3 regions of the Janthinobacterium sp. HH104 genome follow, and region 3 is predicted to be linked to each of the others. Evidence: predicted binding sites of a transcription regulator. Region 3 holds the regulator's gene; each other region holds the start of a gene.
What was found. The regulator FNR, encoded in region 3, switches genes on or off when oxygen is low (the NO sensors DNR and NnrR bind a similar motif). The targets are predictions, from matches to a motif close to TTGATNNNNATCAA.

Region 1 (5,029 bases), on a different contig from region 3:
TGGCGGCGAGGACGAAGGGAAAGCGCATGACAACTCCAAAAGTGAATACGGGAAAGCAAAGCAGCGACAATCTTACTCTACCGCAATGCCCTGGCGTAGCGCGCGGCGTGCGCGGGCCAATTGCGGCCACAATGGCTGCTGGTCCACCGACAAGGAGCGTTCCATGACTGCCACGAACTTGCAATCCAGTAATACCCTGCGTACCGCCGACGGCACATTGATCCACTACAAGGACTGGGGCAGCGGCCCGCCCGTCGTCTTCAGCCACGGCTGGCCATTGTCGTCCGACGCGTGGGAAGACCAGATGTTTTATCTGGCCTCGCGCGGCTACCGCGTCATCGCGCACGACCGGCGCGGCCATGGCCGCTCGAGCCAGCCGTTCGACGGCAACGACATGGATACCTATGCCGACGATCTGGCCGCCCTGATCGACGCGCTGGATTTGACGGGCGCCACCCTCGTCGGCCACTCGACGGGCGGCGGCGAAGTGGCGCGCTACATCGGCCGCCATGGCACCGGGCGCCTGGCCGGCGCCGTGCTCGTGGGCGCCGTGCCGCCGCTGATGCTGCAAACCACGGAAAACCCGCTGGGCTTGCCCCTGTCCACATTTGACGCCATCCGCGCCGGCGTGCAGGCCGACCGTAGCCAGTTTTTCCAGGATTTGAGCGAGGCCTTCTATGGCTACAACCGGCCCGATGCGAAGCCGTCGCAGGGCGTGCGCGACGGTTTCTGGCGGCAAGGCATGCAGGCGGGCATGCCGGCATCCTACCTGTGCATCAAGCAATTTTCCGAGACGGATTTTACGGCTGACCTGGCCAAATTCGACGTGCCGACCCTGGTGATCCATGGCGACGATGACCAGATCGTGCCGATTGCCGCCTCGGCGCGGCGCACTGCCGAACTCATCATCGGCAGCAAGCTGCTCGTGTATGCGGGCGCGCCGCACGGCCTGGCGACGACGCACAAGGACCGGCTGAACGAGGACTTGCTGGAATTTTTGCGCCACTCAGTCGATGCGGCAAGCAATATCGAGGCGCATCTGTAAAGTAGTCGAATCTATTGCAAAACATATAATATTGCTTGGTTTTTGCACCAATTGCGTGCGGATCGCCGATTTTTCTGCGTTTTAGACTGCAAAAAATGGCGTTCTGCCGCCCCGTTCCACCCGGTAAGGTCCAGTAAAGAGTAAACTAGCGGATACACTCTTTCGCATTGGGCGATTCGAGCGAACTTGTGAGTGATTTCATGTCTGATACACCAATTTCCTTATTTTCCGACCTTAACCTGAGCGAGCCGCTGATTCGCGCGCTCAAGGATGTCGGTTACGAAACACCGTCGCCTATCCAGGCGGCCACGATTCCATTATTGCTCGCGAACCGCGACGTGCTGGGCCAGGCGCAAACGGGCACGGGTAAAACCGCTGCCTTCGCCTTGCCGATCCTGTCGCGCATCGATCTGAAACAAAGCTCACCCCAAGCCCTGGTCCTGGCACCGACGCGCGAACTGGCCATCCAGGTCGCCGAAGCGTTCCAGGTGTACGCCGCCCACATCCCCGGCTTCCACGTGCTGCCGATCTACGGCGGCCAAAGCTACGGCCCGCAGCTGTCGGCCCTGCGCCGCGGCGTGCACGTCATCGTCGGCACCCCAGGCCGCGTCATCGATCACTTGGACAAGGGTTCGCTCGACCTGTCCAAGCTGAAAACCCTGGTGCTCGACGAAGCCGATGAAATGCTGCGCATGGGCTTTATCGACGACGTCGAACGTATCTTGAAAGAAACCCCGGAAGGCCATCAAACGGCGTTGTTCTCGGCCACCATGCCTTCCGTCATCAAGCGCATCGCCACGACCTATCTGGTGAACCCGGCCGAAGTGACGGTCGCCGCCAAGACGGGCACGGCCGACAACATCCGCCAGCGCTACTGGCTGGTGTCGGGCATGCACAAGCTCGACGCGCTGACCCGCATCCTGGAAGCGGAAGCGTTTGACGGCATGATCATCTTCGCCCGCACCAAGCTGGGTACGGAAGAGCTGGCCGGCAAGCTGCAAGCCCGTGGCTTCTCGGCTGCCGCCATCAACGGCGACATCCAGCAAGCCCAGCGCGAGCGCACGATCCAGCAGTTGAAAGACGGCAAGATCGACATCCTCGTGGCAACCGACGTGGCCGCCCGCGGCCTGGACGTCGAGCGCATCAGCCACGTCGTCAACTACGACGTGCCGCACGATCCGGAAAGCTATACCCACCGCATCGGCCGCACGGGCCGCGCCGGCCGCAGCGGCGAAGCGATTTTGTTCATCACCCCGCGTGAAAAGAACTTGTTGAAAGCCATCGAACGCTCGACCCGCCAGCCGATCGGCATGCTGGAACTGCCAACGATCCAGGCCGTCAACGACGTGCGTATCGCCAAGTTCAAGGAACAGATCAGCGAAACCCTGGCCCTGGGCGAACTGGAACAGTTCCAGTCGCTGATTGAGGATTTCGAACGCGAGCAAAACATTCCCGCCATCGAAATCGCCGCTGCCCTGGCGAAGATGGCGCGTGGCAATACGCCGCTGCTGCTGGACAAGAACAAGGCGCGCGAGCAAGCCACGTGGCAAGACGACCGTCCAGTGCGTCAGGATCGTTTCGAACGCAACGACCGTCCGGAACGGGGCGACCGCTTCGACCGTAACGAGCGCAGCGAACGCCCGGCCTTCCCGAAAAAGGAACGCATCCAGCGTCCAGCCGACGCCGGCATGCAGACCTTCCGCATTGAAGTCGGTCATCAGCATGGCGTGAAACCAGGCAATATCGTGGGTGCCATCGCCAACGAAGCGGGCATCGATTCGAAAAACATCGGCCGCATCGAAATCTATGACGACTACAGCGTCCTGGACTTGCCGGACAGCATGCCGAAAGAATTGCTGGACCAGCTGAAAACCGTGTGGGTCGCGGGCCAGCAGCTGCGCATCAGCCGCGACGGCGACGCGCCGGACCTGGCGCCGCCAGCCGCGCCGCGCAAGCCGTTCGCCGCCAAGTCCGCGCCAGCGTTCAAGGATGCGCCAGCGGACGCGGGCGACGCAGCCCCTGCGCCGCGCGCGCCGAAGAAGGAACGCCCACGTCCAGGCGTGACGGCTTACCGCATCGAAGTGGGCCGCGAACACGCCGTGACGCCAAGCAACATCGTCGGCGCCATCGCCAACGAAGCGAACCTGGAAGCCAAGCATATCGGCCGCATCGATATCTTTGACAACTACAGCGTGCTGGACCTGCCGGAAGGCATGCCGCCGGAAATCCTCGACCACCTGAAATCGGTCGTGGTCTCGGGCCAGAAGCTGCGCATCAGCCTGGACGATGGCACGACGGAGCGCAAGCCTGCGCCACCGCGTCCGAAGTCGCCTCCCCGTAAGACCTACAAGTAAGCCATCCCCACGGGCGCTTCGGCGCCTGTGTCGCGGATTGGAGACACATCCCCCACTGGCGCATTCGCGCCAGTTTTTATTTTCCCTCAAGAAATGAATATTGTTGCCGCGTTATGGTTGGCGGCAGTCGTCGCCACGTGCCGGCCATTGCACCAGTTCCCTTGCGCCTTTTTATCGGCGCATACGCCGTATTTATTGCCTGCTTCGCCAATAAATAATTTTTTATTAATTATTGTCTCTGCGCGCAATTTGAATTTTACATTCAATAAAATCAATCAAGTTGAATCAAAGTAAATTCTAAAACATAAATGAATTAGCTTTTATTAAATTGTTTGATCAGTGTCACTGTCGCCGAGGCGATATATCATGGGTGCTTGATGTGGTATATTGTTTTTATGATTTTGTTATGCTAGTTGAAAAAAAATAGAGGAGCGACGATGCGGGTCAATACGCCTATCACGCAAAATGAATACGTATTAAATGAAGGCATGACGATTGTTTCCACGACGGATTTACAAGGAAACATCAATTACGCCAATCAGTATTTCATTGAAGTCAGCGGTTTTTCAGAAATAGAACTGCTGGGTGCGCCACAGAATATTCTGCGTCATCCCGATATGCCGGCCGAAGCGTTTGCCGACCTGTGGGATACCATCAAGACCGGCATGCCATGGACCGGCATGGTCAAGAACCGCTGCAAGAATGGCGATTTCTACTGGGTCTTCGCCAATATCACGCCCGTCATCGAAAACGGCCGCCCGATCGGTTATATGTCCGTGCGCACCAAGCCCACGCGCGAGCAGATCAACGAAGCGGCAGCCCTGTATAAAAGTTTTAAAGACGGTAATAGCGCCAAGCTGGCGATCCGCAATGGCCGCGTCGTGCGCCAGGGCTTGGCCGCCAAGCTGGCCGAGTGGCGCAAGCTGAGCCTGTCGCAAGACCTGGCCCTGCATTGCATCGTCTTTGGCGTGGTGCTGGCCATTCTCGGCTGCGCCGTGTGGAATATCGATGGCGACACGAGCACGGCCACGCGCAGCTGGCTCAGCGGCGCTGCCGCCGCGGCCGTGGCGCTGATGCTGTATTTCTGGGCCCATTTGCACAATTCCCTCGTCGCGCCGCTGGGCGAGGCCATCACGGTGGCGCGCAAGATGGCTGGCGGCGACTTGACGGGCGTCATCGACAAAGTGCGCGACGACGACATGGGCCAATTGATGGCGGCCTTGCGCCAGACGAATATCAACCTGCACAGCATCATCGGCGACGTGCGCGCCAACTTCGAGGATATCCGCGTCACCACGGCCGAGATCGCCACGGGCAATATGGACCTGTCCAGCCGCACGGAATCGCAGGCTTCCAGCCTCGAGCAGACGGCGGCCAGCATGGAAGAGCTGACTTCCACGGTGCAGAACAGCGCCGACCACGTGGACACGGCCAATAAGCTGGCGGCGCAGGCGTCTACCGTCGCGGCCAAGGGCGGCACCATCGTCAGCGAAGTGGTCACCACGATGGACGAGATCAGCACCTCGTCGCGCAAGATTCTCGACATCATTGGTCTCATCGACGGCATCGCCTTCCAGACGAATATCCTCGCCTTGAACGCGGCCGTGGAAGCGGCACGCGCGGGCGAACA
Region 2 (5,029 bases), on a different contig from region 3:
CGACCGCCATTACAGCGCCTTCTGCGGCTTTGGCCATGCGCTGGCGCAGCAATTGCAAGCGCTGGGCGCCCATCCATTATTCCCGCTGATCGAAGTGGACAAGCACGACCCCGCCGCCCTGGCCGACTGGTCCCAAGCACTGGCCCGCTGCAGCGGCAGCGCCATCGACGCCATCGGCGTACAGGAAGAAGCGTCGTATGCCGAGTGGCGCCTGGCGCGGCGCGTGCTGCTCAACCCGGGCAGCCTGGGTGGCGAATTGCATGAAATCACCTTGACGGGCCCTGCCGGCGCCAGCTGGGAAGCGGGCGCGCTGGCGGAAATCATCGCCCGCAACGCGGATGGCAGCGAGGGCGATGCGGACAATGCGCACCACGCGCCCCGCAGCTATTCGCTCGCTTCGCTGCCATCCGATGGTGAACTGCAATTGCTGGTGCGCCAGGAACGCCATGCGGGCGAGGCAAACCAGGGCCATGGCCTCGCTTCCGGCTGGTTGACCCGTTTCGCCACGCTGGGCAGCCCCATCCGCTTGCGCCTGCAAGCCAATCCCGCCTTCGCACCCGCCCTGGTCGACGTGCCCTGCATTTATATCGGCAACGGTTCCGGCCTGGCAGGCCTGCGTGCCCACCTGCGCGCGCGCCAGCGGGCGGGGCTGGCCCGCAACTGGCTGCTGTTCGGCGAGCGCCAGCAAGCTTTTGACAGCGTCTGCGGTGAAGAGTTGCAAGGCTGGCTAGACACTGGCCACCTGGCGCGCCTGGACAAGGTCTTTTCGCGCGATGGTGAAACCCGGCAATACGTGCAGGACCGCCTGCGCGCCAACGCTGACGAGCTGCGCGAGTGGCTGGCGCAAGGCGCCATCGTCTATGTGTGCGGCAGCCTGCAAGGCATGGCCACAGGAATCGATGCTGTACTGCAAGAAGTGCTGGGCCAGGAGGGCCTCGACACCCTGCTGGCGGCCGGGCGCTACCGCCGCGACGTGTATTGATCTGGCTCAGCCTATCGCCAGTACCGCCCGGCTATGTGGGCAGGCGCACGGTCAGCGCCCGCCATCGGACTAGAGTGGAGACATCCCCACCCATTGTCTGCGAGGCTAGTCATGAAAAACCCTTGGATGAGCATGTACCTGAGCGCCGCCAACCGCATCGCCAACACGGCGCGCGGCCACGCCACGGCCGCCGTCAAGCGCGAGGCGGCGAAAAATACGCGGCAGTTGACGCAAGTGTGGTTCGATTCCTTCCTGCCGCCCGCAAGCAAGCCACGGCGCAGCCGCAAGGCCAAATAGGCCCCTGGGAGCAGGCGAACTGGTGCAGTGCATCACAGCAATAAGTTGAAGTTACGACCAGGTGAACTAAACTGCAAGCATGGTAGTACATATGGAAGTGACCGGCAGGCCCCGCATCCCCGCGCCGCCGCCGGGACACCGGGAGACGACCATGTTGACGCTCAAAGTGCTGGCCTGCCTTGCCCTGTCGGCCCTGATGCTTGCGCCCCTCGTGTTGAGGGATACGATGCAGCTATCCGCCGGGCAGCAGTTGCAGGTGCCCAATGTCGATGCGCATGCCATGTGGAGCCATTGGCCTCGGCAATAAGACGCATCGCTGAAACCGCTTTATTACGGAGGGGAAATTGGTTCCTACATCCATTTGTTTTTGCTTTGTTTTCCTCGCCCCCTCTTCACCATACTTTTGATCCAGGTCATGGATTTCCCTCTTCGCTGCGCCCACACTGGAACAGTCCGCTTCGCACCGCGACGGACTTAACCGGGAGCATCGGCATGGGTAAATCGCATTGGAAGGATGAGATGGCGCTGGGTGTTCCCGTCATCGACGAGGCGCATGAGGCGCTGTTTCAGGAGCTGGCGCGGCTGCAGCAATTGGGCGACCAGCATTTCAGCGTGGCGTTTCGCGAACTGATTGCGGCCGTCGAACGCGATTTCCGCGAGGAGGAGGATTTGATGGAACAAATCGCCTTTCCCTCGCTGGCCAACCACCGCGAACAGCATGCGCGCGTGCTCAGCGGCTTGCACCATGCCTGGGCCGCCGTCGATGAAGGCGACCTGGAACAGGGACGCCATGCGCTGTCGCTGTTGCCGCAATGGCTGATCTTCCACCAGGCCACCATGGACCTGGCCCTGGCGGCGGCGCTGGAACTGGTGCAGCGTCAGCCCAACTAGCCTCTACAGCAGCAGCACCGTCGCCTGCTCGGGCATGACCACGCGGTAGTGTCCCGGGTATTTGTCTTCGCCATCGAAAATCTTGCAAAACACGGGCTGGTTGATGTCGTTGACGGCCTGCTCGTTCATGGGCAAGGTGGCGATCAATTGCTCGCCATCCATCAACTGCAAGGCACTGCCCCGCTCGGCCGCGCAAAAGGCCAGCGATTGCACATCGCTGGCGAACGGCCGCTTGTACCACGGTGTGATGGCCCGCACGGCGCGCCGGGCGTCGTGCAAGACTTGCCCCACGCGCGTGACGTTCCACGCATCGCGCGCCACGGCGGGCTGCAGAACGATATTCGCCGTCAGCTCGCCCCTGCCCTTGTTCACCAGGAAAGTGCCATCTTGCGCAGCGATATCGTCGTTGAGCGGCACGACAAACACGCCGCCGTCGGACACCTTGATCGGCATGGGCGCGCCATTGCCTTGCAAGGCTACGCGCACGTCGTCGATGGTGGCGCTCAGCTTGGCAGGAATCAGGCGCAGGGCCATGACCACGCTGCCGCTCGACACTTGCCACACTTTCCTGGCCGTCAGATAACTTTCGCGGTAAGCCGTGAAGCGCACGCGCGGCGCCTTGGCGTCGCTGCTGGCCGTGATCGTCACCGTTTGCGGTGGCAGCGCCTCTTCCGCTGGCGCGGCGGGCGTGACCGGCGCAAGAGGTGCTGGCATGGTATCGGCGGCGGGCGGCACGCTGGCGCTCTGCAACTGCACGGGAACTGCCGGCGGCGGCGCGTGTTCCTGGGCCTGGCCCAGCGACACGACACACAACCATCCGGCACAAGCGATCCATGTACGCATGCATTTCTTTCAATGAGGAAAATATTTGTCAGCGCCTGCATTATCGCAGAAGGCCAGACCTTACGCCGCCATGGGCTTCTGCACAGTTTTGGTGCGCACGCTTGATTATTTGGCAAATACCACCTATATTGATAATGATTCCTATTCACGAAATTGAAGGGAATCGCGCGCCCTTCCTTTCCACTGCCCGTCCGCGCCGGGCCTTGCGGTGGAACTGCTATCCAAGCCAGACCACGGGCCAGCGTCACGCCATCCCCCCAGCTACTGCGCACCTCGCCAGACGAGATAGGAACACTCACGACTAAAAATATTCCAGGAAAATGATGCAATCAACGACAGTCTCCTCTTCTTCGCGCCAGCCCGCCTTGCGCCCCCATCTGTTACACATCAGCTTGCTGAGCCTTGCCGCCGGCGTGGTTTTGCCGGCACAGGCCGCCGACGCGGCCGCGGCCGCGGCCGCGGCCGACGTCACCATGCCGGCCGTCACCGTACTGGGCCAGTCGACGGCGACGACGGAAGGCACGCAGTCGTACACGGCAGGCGAAGCACATAGCGCCACGCGCATGGAGCTGACCTTGCGCGAAACGCCGCAATCGGTCAGTGTCATCACGCGCCAGTTGCTCGACGACCTGGGCGCCGTGCGGCTGGACCAGGCGCTGGCGCAGACGACGGGTATCCAGGTGGGCCAGAACGACACGGAGCGCACGCGGTTTTATGCACGCGGCTTCGGCATCAATAATCTCCAGATCGACGGCATGGCGCGCGGCGGCAATGCGCCGCTGCAAGACACGATTTTGTACGACCGCATCGAAGTCGTGCGCGGCGCCACCGGCTTGATGGGCGGCACGGGCGATCCGTCGGCCACCATCAACATGATACGCAAGCGGCCTACGAAGGAGTTCCAGGCCAGCGCCGGCCTGATCATGGGCCGCTGGGATGACCAGCGCTTCGAAGCCGACCTGTCCACGCCGCTGAACGCGGAGGGCAGCGTGCGGGCGCGCACGGCCCTGGCCTGGCAAAAACGCGATTCCTACCTGGACATGTATCACGAGCGCAAGACGGTCGGCATGGTCATCGTCGAGGCGGACTTGCGCCCCGGCACCCTGCTGACGGCCGGTGTCGACTTCCAGGACAACAAGCCCACGGGCGCCACCTGGGGTGCCGTGCCTTACTGGAATGCGGATGGCAGCCTGGCGAACTTGCCGCGCAACACCAGTTTCACGACGCCATGGAGCACCTGGGCCAACAAGCAGCACACGCTGTTCACGTCGCTGGACCAGCGTCTGCCCGGCAACTGGAATATGCATCTGGGCTACGCGCGCACGGAAAGCACGAACCGCACCACCGTCGCCTATGCGGGTGGCGGCCATCCAGACCCGACCACGGGCGCAGGCATGCTCCTGTGGACGGGCGCCTATGGTCCGGGCAAGACCACCAACGACAACTTCGACCTGTACGCCAGCGGCCCGTTCACCTTGCTGGGACGCAAGCACACGGCCATCGTCGGCTGGAACGGCGGCAACCAGCGCGCCCGTTCGCTGGGTGGCGAGGCGGACATCGATTACCCGGCCTTCGTTCCCGATTACCGCAGCTGGACGGGCAACATTCCCCGCCCCGTTTTCCATCCGGACGGTTCGCACTCGGAAACCGTCACGCGTCTGGCAGGCGGCTATGTCGCCACGCGTTTGAGCCTGGCCGATCCGCTGCACGTCATCATCGGCGCGCGCACGAGCACTTACCGCACCGATACGCGCAACTACGATACACGGGGCGTGCACACGGACAATAGCGACTTTTCCGAGACGCGCAATGAAGTGACGCCCTATGTGGGCGCCGTGTTCGACATCAACAAACAATATTCGGCCTATGCCAGCTTCACGCAGCTGTTCAACCCGCAATCGAGCAAGGACCGCAACGACAAGTTTTTGCCACCGGAAACGGGCGACAACGCGGAACTGGGCATCAAGGGGGAATTCTATGAAGGCAAGCTGAACGCATCGGCCGCCCTGTTCCACA
Region 3 (5,029 bases):
ATGTCTGGAGCCTGTCGAATCCTCAGACGCCCGTGAAATGATGTAATGGAACCTCAAGTCATCAAGATGTATGCGGCCCGCGAGCAGATCTACCCTCGCGAGGCCAAAGGACGCTACGCTACCTGGCGATGGGTATGCGTATGGCTTACCCAGCTCGCGTTCTACGGCTTGCCGTGGTTGACCTGGAATGGCAGGCAAGCCCTGCTGTTCGACTTGACCACGCGCAAGTTCTACATTTTCGGCGTCGTGCTGTGGCCCCAGGATTTCATCTATCTGGCGGCCCTGCTGATCATCTGTGCGTATTTGTTGTTCCTCGTCACGGCCATTGCCGGGCGGGTGTGGTGCGGGTTCTCTTGCCCGCAAACGGTATACACGGAAATCTTCCTGTGGGTCGAACGCCGCATCGAGGGCACGCGCAGCGCGCGCATGGCCCTCGACAAGCAGGGCCCGTCCGTGCGCAAGGCATTCAAGAAGACGGCCAAGCATGTGGTATGGGGCGCCATCGCCCTGTGGACGGGCTTTACCTTTGTCGGCTACTTCACGCCGATCAAGGAACTGGCGCGCGAGGTGACCACCCTCAATTTCGGTCCCTGGGAATGGTTCTGGGTCTTGTTCTACAGCCTGGCAACCTACGGCAACGCGGGCTGGCTGCGCGAGCAGGTGTGCAAATACATGTGCCCCTACGCGCGCTTCCAGAGCGCCATGTTCGACCAGGACACCCTGATCATCACCTACGATGCCAAGCGCGGCGAACCACGCGGCGCCATGAGCAAGAAGGCCGGCAACAACGACAAGCTGGGCGATTGCATCGACTGCACCCTGTGCGTGCAGGTGTGTCCGACCGGCATCGATATCCGCAACGGCCTGCAGTATGAATGCATCGGCTGCGCCGCCTGCGTCGATGCCTGCAACAGCGTGATGGACAAGGTCGAGCGGCCGCGTGGCCTGATACGCTACAGCACCGACCATGCGATGGAAAACAACTTCAATTCGAAGCAGATACGCCAGCGCGCCATGCGCCCGCGCGTCCTGATCTACACTTCCATCCTGGCCCTGATCATCATCGCCGTATGTACCTCGCTGGCCCTGCGCACGCCCCTGAAAATGGACGTGATCCGCGACCGCGGTTCGATGGGACGCGAAGTGGAAGACGGCATGATCGAAAACGTCTACCGCCTGCAGATCATGAACACGTCCGAGCAAAGCCAGCATTTTAAAATCAGCGCTTCCGGCTTGCCGGGCCTGACCTTGCTGACGCGCGAAGAAGTGACCTTGCAGCCGACGGAAACGCTGGGCTGGCCGATCCGCCTGCGCGTGCCGCACGGCGTGGGCGAGAAGGGCTCGAACAAGATTGCGATCGAATTGCAATCGCTGGACGACCCGTCGCTGCATGTGCGTGAAAGCGCGGTCTTCATCGTGCCGCGTTAATGCAGGAAGGCCGGTCCCCGCATGGGGGCTGGCCGTTTACACAGGAGAAATACCATGTCCGACAGTCTGAAACTGCAGCCTCCCGTTGCACCGTGGTACAAGCACCGCTGGCCATGGCTGCTGATGATCGGTCCCGGCCTGTCCGTGGTCGTCGGCAGCTTCATGGGCTATATCGCGTTTACGCAGCCCGACGCGCTGGTGGTGGGCGATTATTACAAGCAGGGCAAGGCGATCAACCAGGATTTGAAGCGCGACACGATCGCCAGCGACCTGGCGATGGATACGAGCCTGGCGTACGACGTGGCGTCAGCGCGCCTGACCGGTTCCGTGCACAGCTTCGGCAAGGCCTATCAGGGGCCGTTGCAGCTGCACCTGGCGCATGCGACTTTGCCGGAAAAGGATATCAAGCTGCTGGTGCAGCCCGATGCGGCCGGCAATTTCTCGGTCGCGCTGCCGATGCTCGAGCGCAGCCGCTGGCAGGTGCTGGTGGAAAACGACAAGCGCGAGTGGCGCCTGTCCGGCATCTGGACCTGGCCCGTGCAGCGCAGCATCGCGCTGCATGCGGACGAAGAGTTATAAGCCTTACTTGCAGACGTCGGTACCGGCCGTAATGGCTTTCAGCTTGGCTGGTTGCAGGATCTCGATCTCGCGGTTCGAGACGCGCAGCCAGCCTTCCTTCTTGAATTTCGACAATAAACGGCTGACGCTCTCGATGGTCAGGCCCAGGTAGTTGCCGATTTCCTCGCGCGACATGCGCAGCTGGAATTTGCTGCTCGAATAGCCGCGCGCTTCGTAGCGCGACGCCAGGTTGACGATGAAGGCGGCAAAACGCTGCGTCGCCTGCATATTGCCCAGCAACAGCATCACGCTTTGCTCGCGCGTGATTTCCTGGCTCATCATGCGGTGGAAATGCCGCAGCAGGGTCGGCATATTGCCCAGCAATTGTTCCAGGCTGGAAAACGGGATTTCACACACTTCGCTGTCTTCCAGCGCCACCGCATTACAGTGGTGGCGGTCGGCGCTGATGGCGTCCATGCCCAGCAGTTCGCCGGCCATCTGGAAACCCGTCACCTGCTCCTCGCCGCCCGGATTGATCTGGTACGTCTTGAAGTGCCCCAGCCGGATCGCGTACAGGTTCTGGAACGAGTCGCCGATGCGGAACAGCGAGGCGCCGCGCACGATCTTGCGGCGGCGGCCGATGATCTGGTCCAGCCTGTCCATGTCGCCCATATCGAGGCCCATCGGCAGGCACAATTGATGCATGCTGCAGGTCGAGCATCGCGCACGCAACGCTTCCACGGTCACTGTGGGCAAGGTTGGAGTGAGTAGCGCTTCAGTCATGTCGGTACCTTTTAGAAAATGCAACAACAAGTTTACTGCATACAGGGTTGCCGTGTGCCAATTTCACCGCAATTTCGGCGAATAAACGACGTTCCGACTTTAATTATATGGCAACATCGTCAAAAGCCCATGCGGGGAGGGCCATTTGCGCGGCGCCGCTTGCCAACTTGATGTATTGATAGGAAAATTCCTAACAGCATTATCTGCCGCCTGTGCCGCCCGGTACTGAAAAGGAAATCATGAAGCCTCTCGGCATCAAAGCAAAAGTCGCGCTGGCCACCAGCCTGACCTCGATCGCCATGATCGCGCTGGTCACCATGATCCAGGTGCAGCATATGCGCGACGACTTCACGCGAGTACTGCTGAGCCAGCAGTCGTCCCTGATCAGCCGCACCGCTGCCGAGCTCGACGACAAGCTGGGCATGCTGCTGCAGATCGTCACCCTGACGGCCAGGCAGCAGCCGCCGGAATTGATGGCCCAGCCGGCCCAATTGCGCGAATACTATTCGCGCCGCTCGATGCTGGTGCTGTTCGACGACGTGCTGGTGCTCGATGCACATGGCGCCGTCGTGGCCGACATGCCGGAAGTGGCGGGGCGCGCCGGCATCAACGTTGCCGAGCGCGAGTATTTCCAGACCGTGCTGCGCACGCGCCAGCCCATGATCACCGAGCCGATGCTCGGCAAGTCGAGCGGCATGCCCATCGTGCAGATGGTGGCGCCCGTGCTGGCCGCCGATGGCCAGGTGGCCGGCGTGGTGATCGGCGTGCTGCGCCTGTACAAGGACAACCTGCTGGGGCGTCTGCGCTCGGAAAAGATCGGCAAGAGCGGCTATTACTTCATCCTCACGCGCGGCGCCGTGCCGCGCTACGTGCTGCATCCCGATACCAGCCGCTTGCTGCAGCCGCGCCAGCCGAACGCCAACCTGACGACGACCCAGCTGCTGAAGGAAGATGGCGAAGGCAGCATGGTCAGCACGAACAGCCGCGGCATCACGGCCGTCAACAGCTTCAAGCGTTTGAAATCGGTGAACTGGCTGCTGGCTACCTCGCTGCCCGTCGCGGACGCCTTCGAACCGTTCGATGGCGTGCTGTACCGGCTGGTGCTGTGGAGCATCCTCGCTTCGCTGCTAGCCGCATTTGTTCTGGGCTGGGTCACCGTGCGCCTGCTGTCGCCGCTGGTGCGCCTGCGCGACACCCTGCTGGCCCTGCGTACCAGCGGCAGCCGTTTCACCCCCGTGCCGGTGCAGCAGCGCGACGAGATCGGCGAACTGACGGAGGCGTTCAACGGCCTGATGAGCGAGCGCGACCGCCTGCAGCAGGAACTCGAATCGCGCGCGGCGGAACTGGAGCAGGAACGCGACCGGGCCGAGGCCGCCAACCGCGCGAAGAGCGATTTCGTGGCCAACATGAGCCATGAAATCCGCACGCCCCTCAATGCCGTGCTGGGCATGGTGTATTTGCTGGGCAATACCAAGCTCGATACGGAACAGCGCAAGTATCTGACCATGGTGCGCGTGGCGGGCCAGTCGCTGCTGGGCATCCTCAACGACGTGCTCGATTATTCGAAGATCGAGGCGCGCCGCATGGAACTGTCGCCCGTCGAATTCGACCTCGACGAAGTCATGAATACCCTGGCCACGACGATGACGATGAATGCGGGCGAAAAGGAGCTGGAACTGGCCATCGCCGTCGAGCCCGACGTGCCGCGGCGCCTCGTGGGCGACGCCCAGCGCCTGCAGCAAATCCTCGTCAACCTGGCCGGCAACGCCATCAAGTTCACGGAGAACGGCGAAGTGGTGGTGGCCGTCAGCCTGGCCGAGAGCAGGAGCGAGAGCGGCCGCGCCTGGCTGCGCTTCGAAGTGCGCGACACGGGCATCGGCATGACGGAACTGCAGCAACAGCAGCTGTTTGCCGCGTTTTCGCAGGGCGACCAGAGCATCACGCGCCGCTTCGGCGGCACGGGCCTGGGCCTGGCCATCAGCAAGCAGCTGATCCACATGATGGGCGGCGACATCGCTGTCGCCAGCAGCGAAGGCAAGGGCAGCCGCTTCTGGTTCAGCGTGCCGTTCGAGATGCTGGCGCAGCCGGCCGAAACGCGGCGCACGCCGGCCCTGGGCCAGCTGCGCCTGCTGGTGGCCGACGATAACCGCACCACGCGCGAACTGATCGTCAAGCTGATCGAGGCATGGGGCTGGCTGGCCGACGAAGTCGATTCCGGCTTTGCCGCCATCGAACTGTACCGCGAGCGCCTGGCGCAGCA

Region 1: a site for FNR is predicted at 3,732-3,745, ahead of JAB6_RS25685 (PAS domain-containing methyl-accepting chemotaxis protein). Genes of this name have one in related genera too.
Region 2: a site for FNR is predicted at 1,683-1,696, ahead of JAB6_RS21010 (bacteriohemerythrin). Genes of this name have one in related genera too.

What each region holds. Positions count from the first base shown of each region.
Region 1 covers NZ_LRIB01000054.1:222,580-227,608, forward strand. Annotated here, with positions in the region: gene JAB6_RS25670 (M28 family peptidase) at 1-28, opposite strand, end outside; gene JAB6_RS25675 (alpha/beta fold hydrolase) at 164-1,045, shown strand; gene JAB6_RS25680 (DEAD/DEAH box helicase) at 1,246-3,399, shown strand; gene JAB6_RS25685 (PAS domain-containing methyl-accepting chemotaxis protein) at 3,837-5,029, shown strand, end outside.
Region 2 covers NZ_LRIB01000043.1:248,776-253,804, reverse strand. Annotated here, with positions in the region: gene JAB6_RS21020 (sulfite reductase flavoprotein subunit alpha) at 1-982, shown strand, start outside; gene JAB6_RS29100 (hypothetical protein) at 1,094-1,279, shown strand; gene JAB6_RS29410 (hypothetical protein) at 1,431-1,586, shown strand; gene JAB6_RS21010 (bacteriohemerythrin) at 1,772-2,170, shown strand; gene JAB6_RS21005 (hypothetical protein) at 2,174-3,013, opposite strand; gene JAB6_RS21000 (TonB-dependent siderophore receptor) at 3,337-5,029, shown strand, end outside.
Region 3 covers NZ_LRIB01000033.1:63,941-68,969, forward strand. Annotated here, with positions in the region: gene ccoP (cytochrome-c oxidase, cbb3-type subunit III) at 1-41, shown strand, start outside; gene ccoG (cytochrome c oxidase accessory protein CcoG) at 46-1,428, shown strand; gene JAB6_RS12975 (FixH family protein) at 1,483-2,007, shown strand; gene fnr (fumarate/nitrate reduction transcriptional regulator Fnr) at 2,011-2,769, opposite strand; gene JAB6_RS12985 (response regulator) at 3,009-5,029, shown strand, end outside.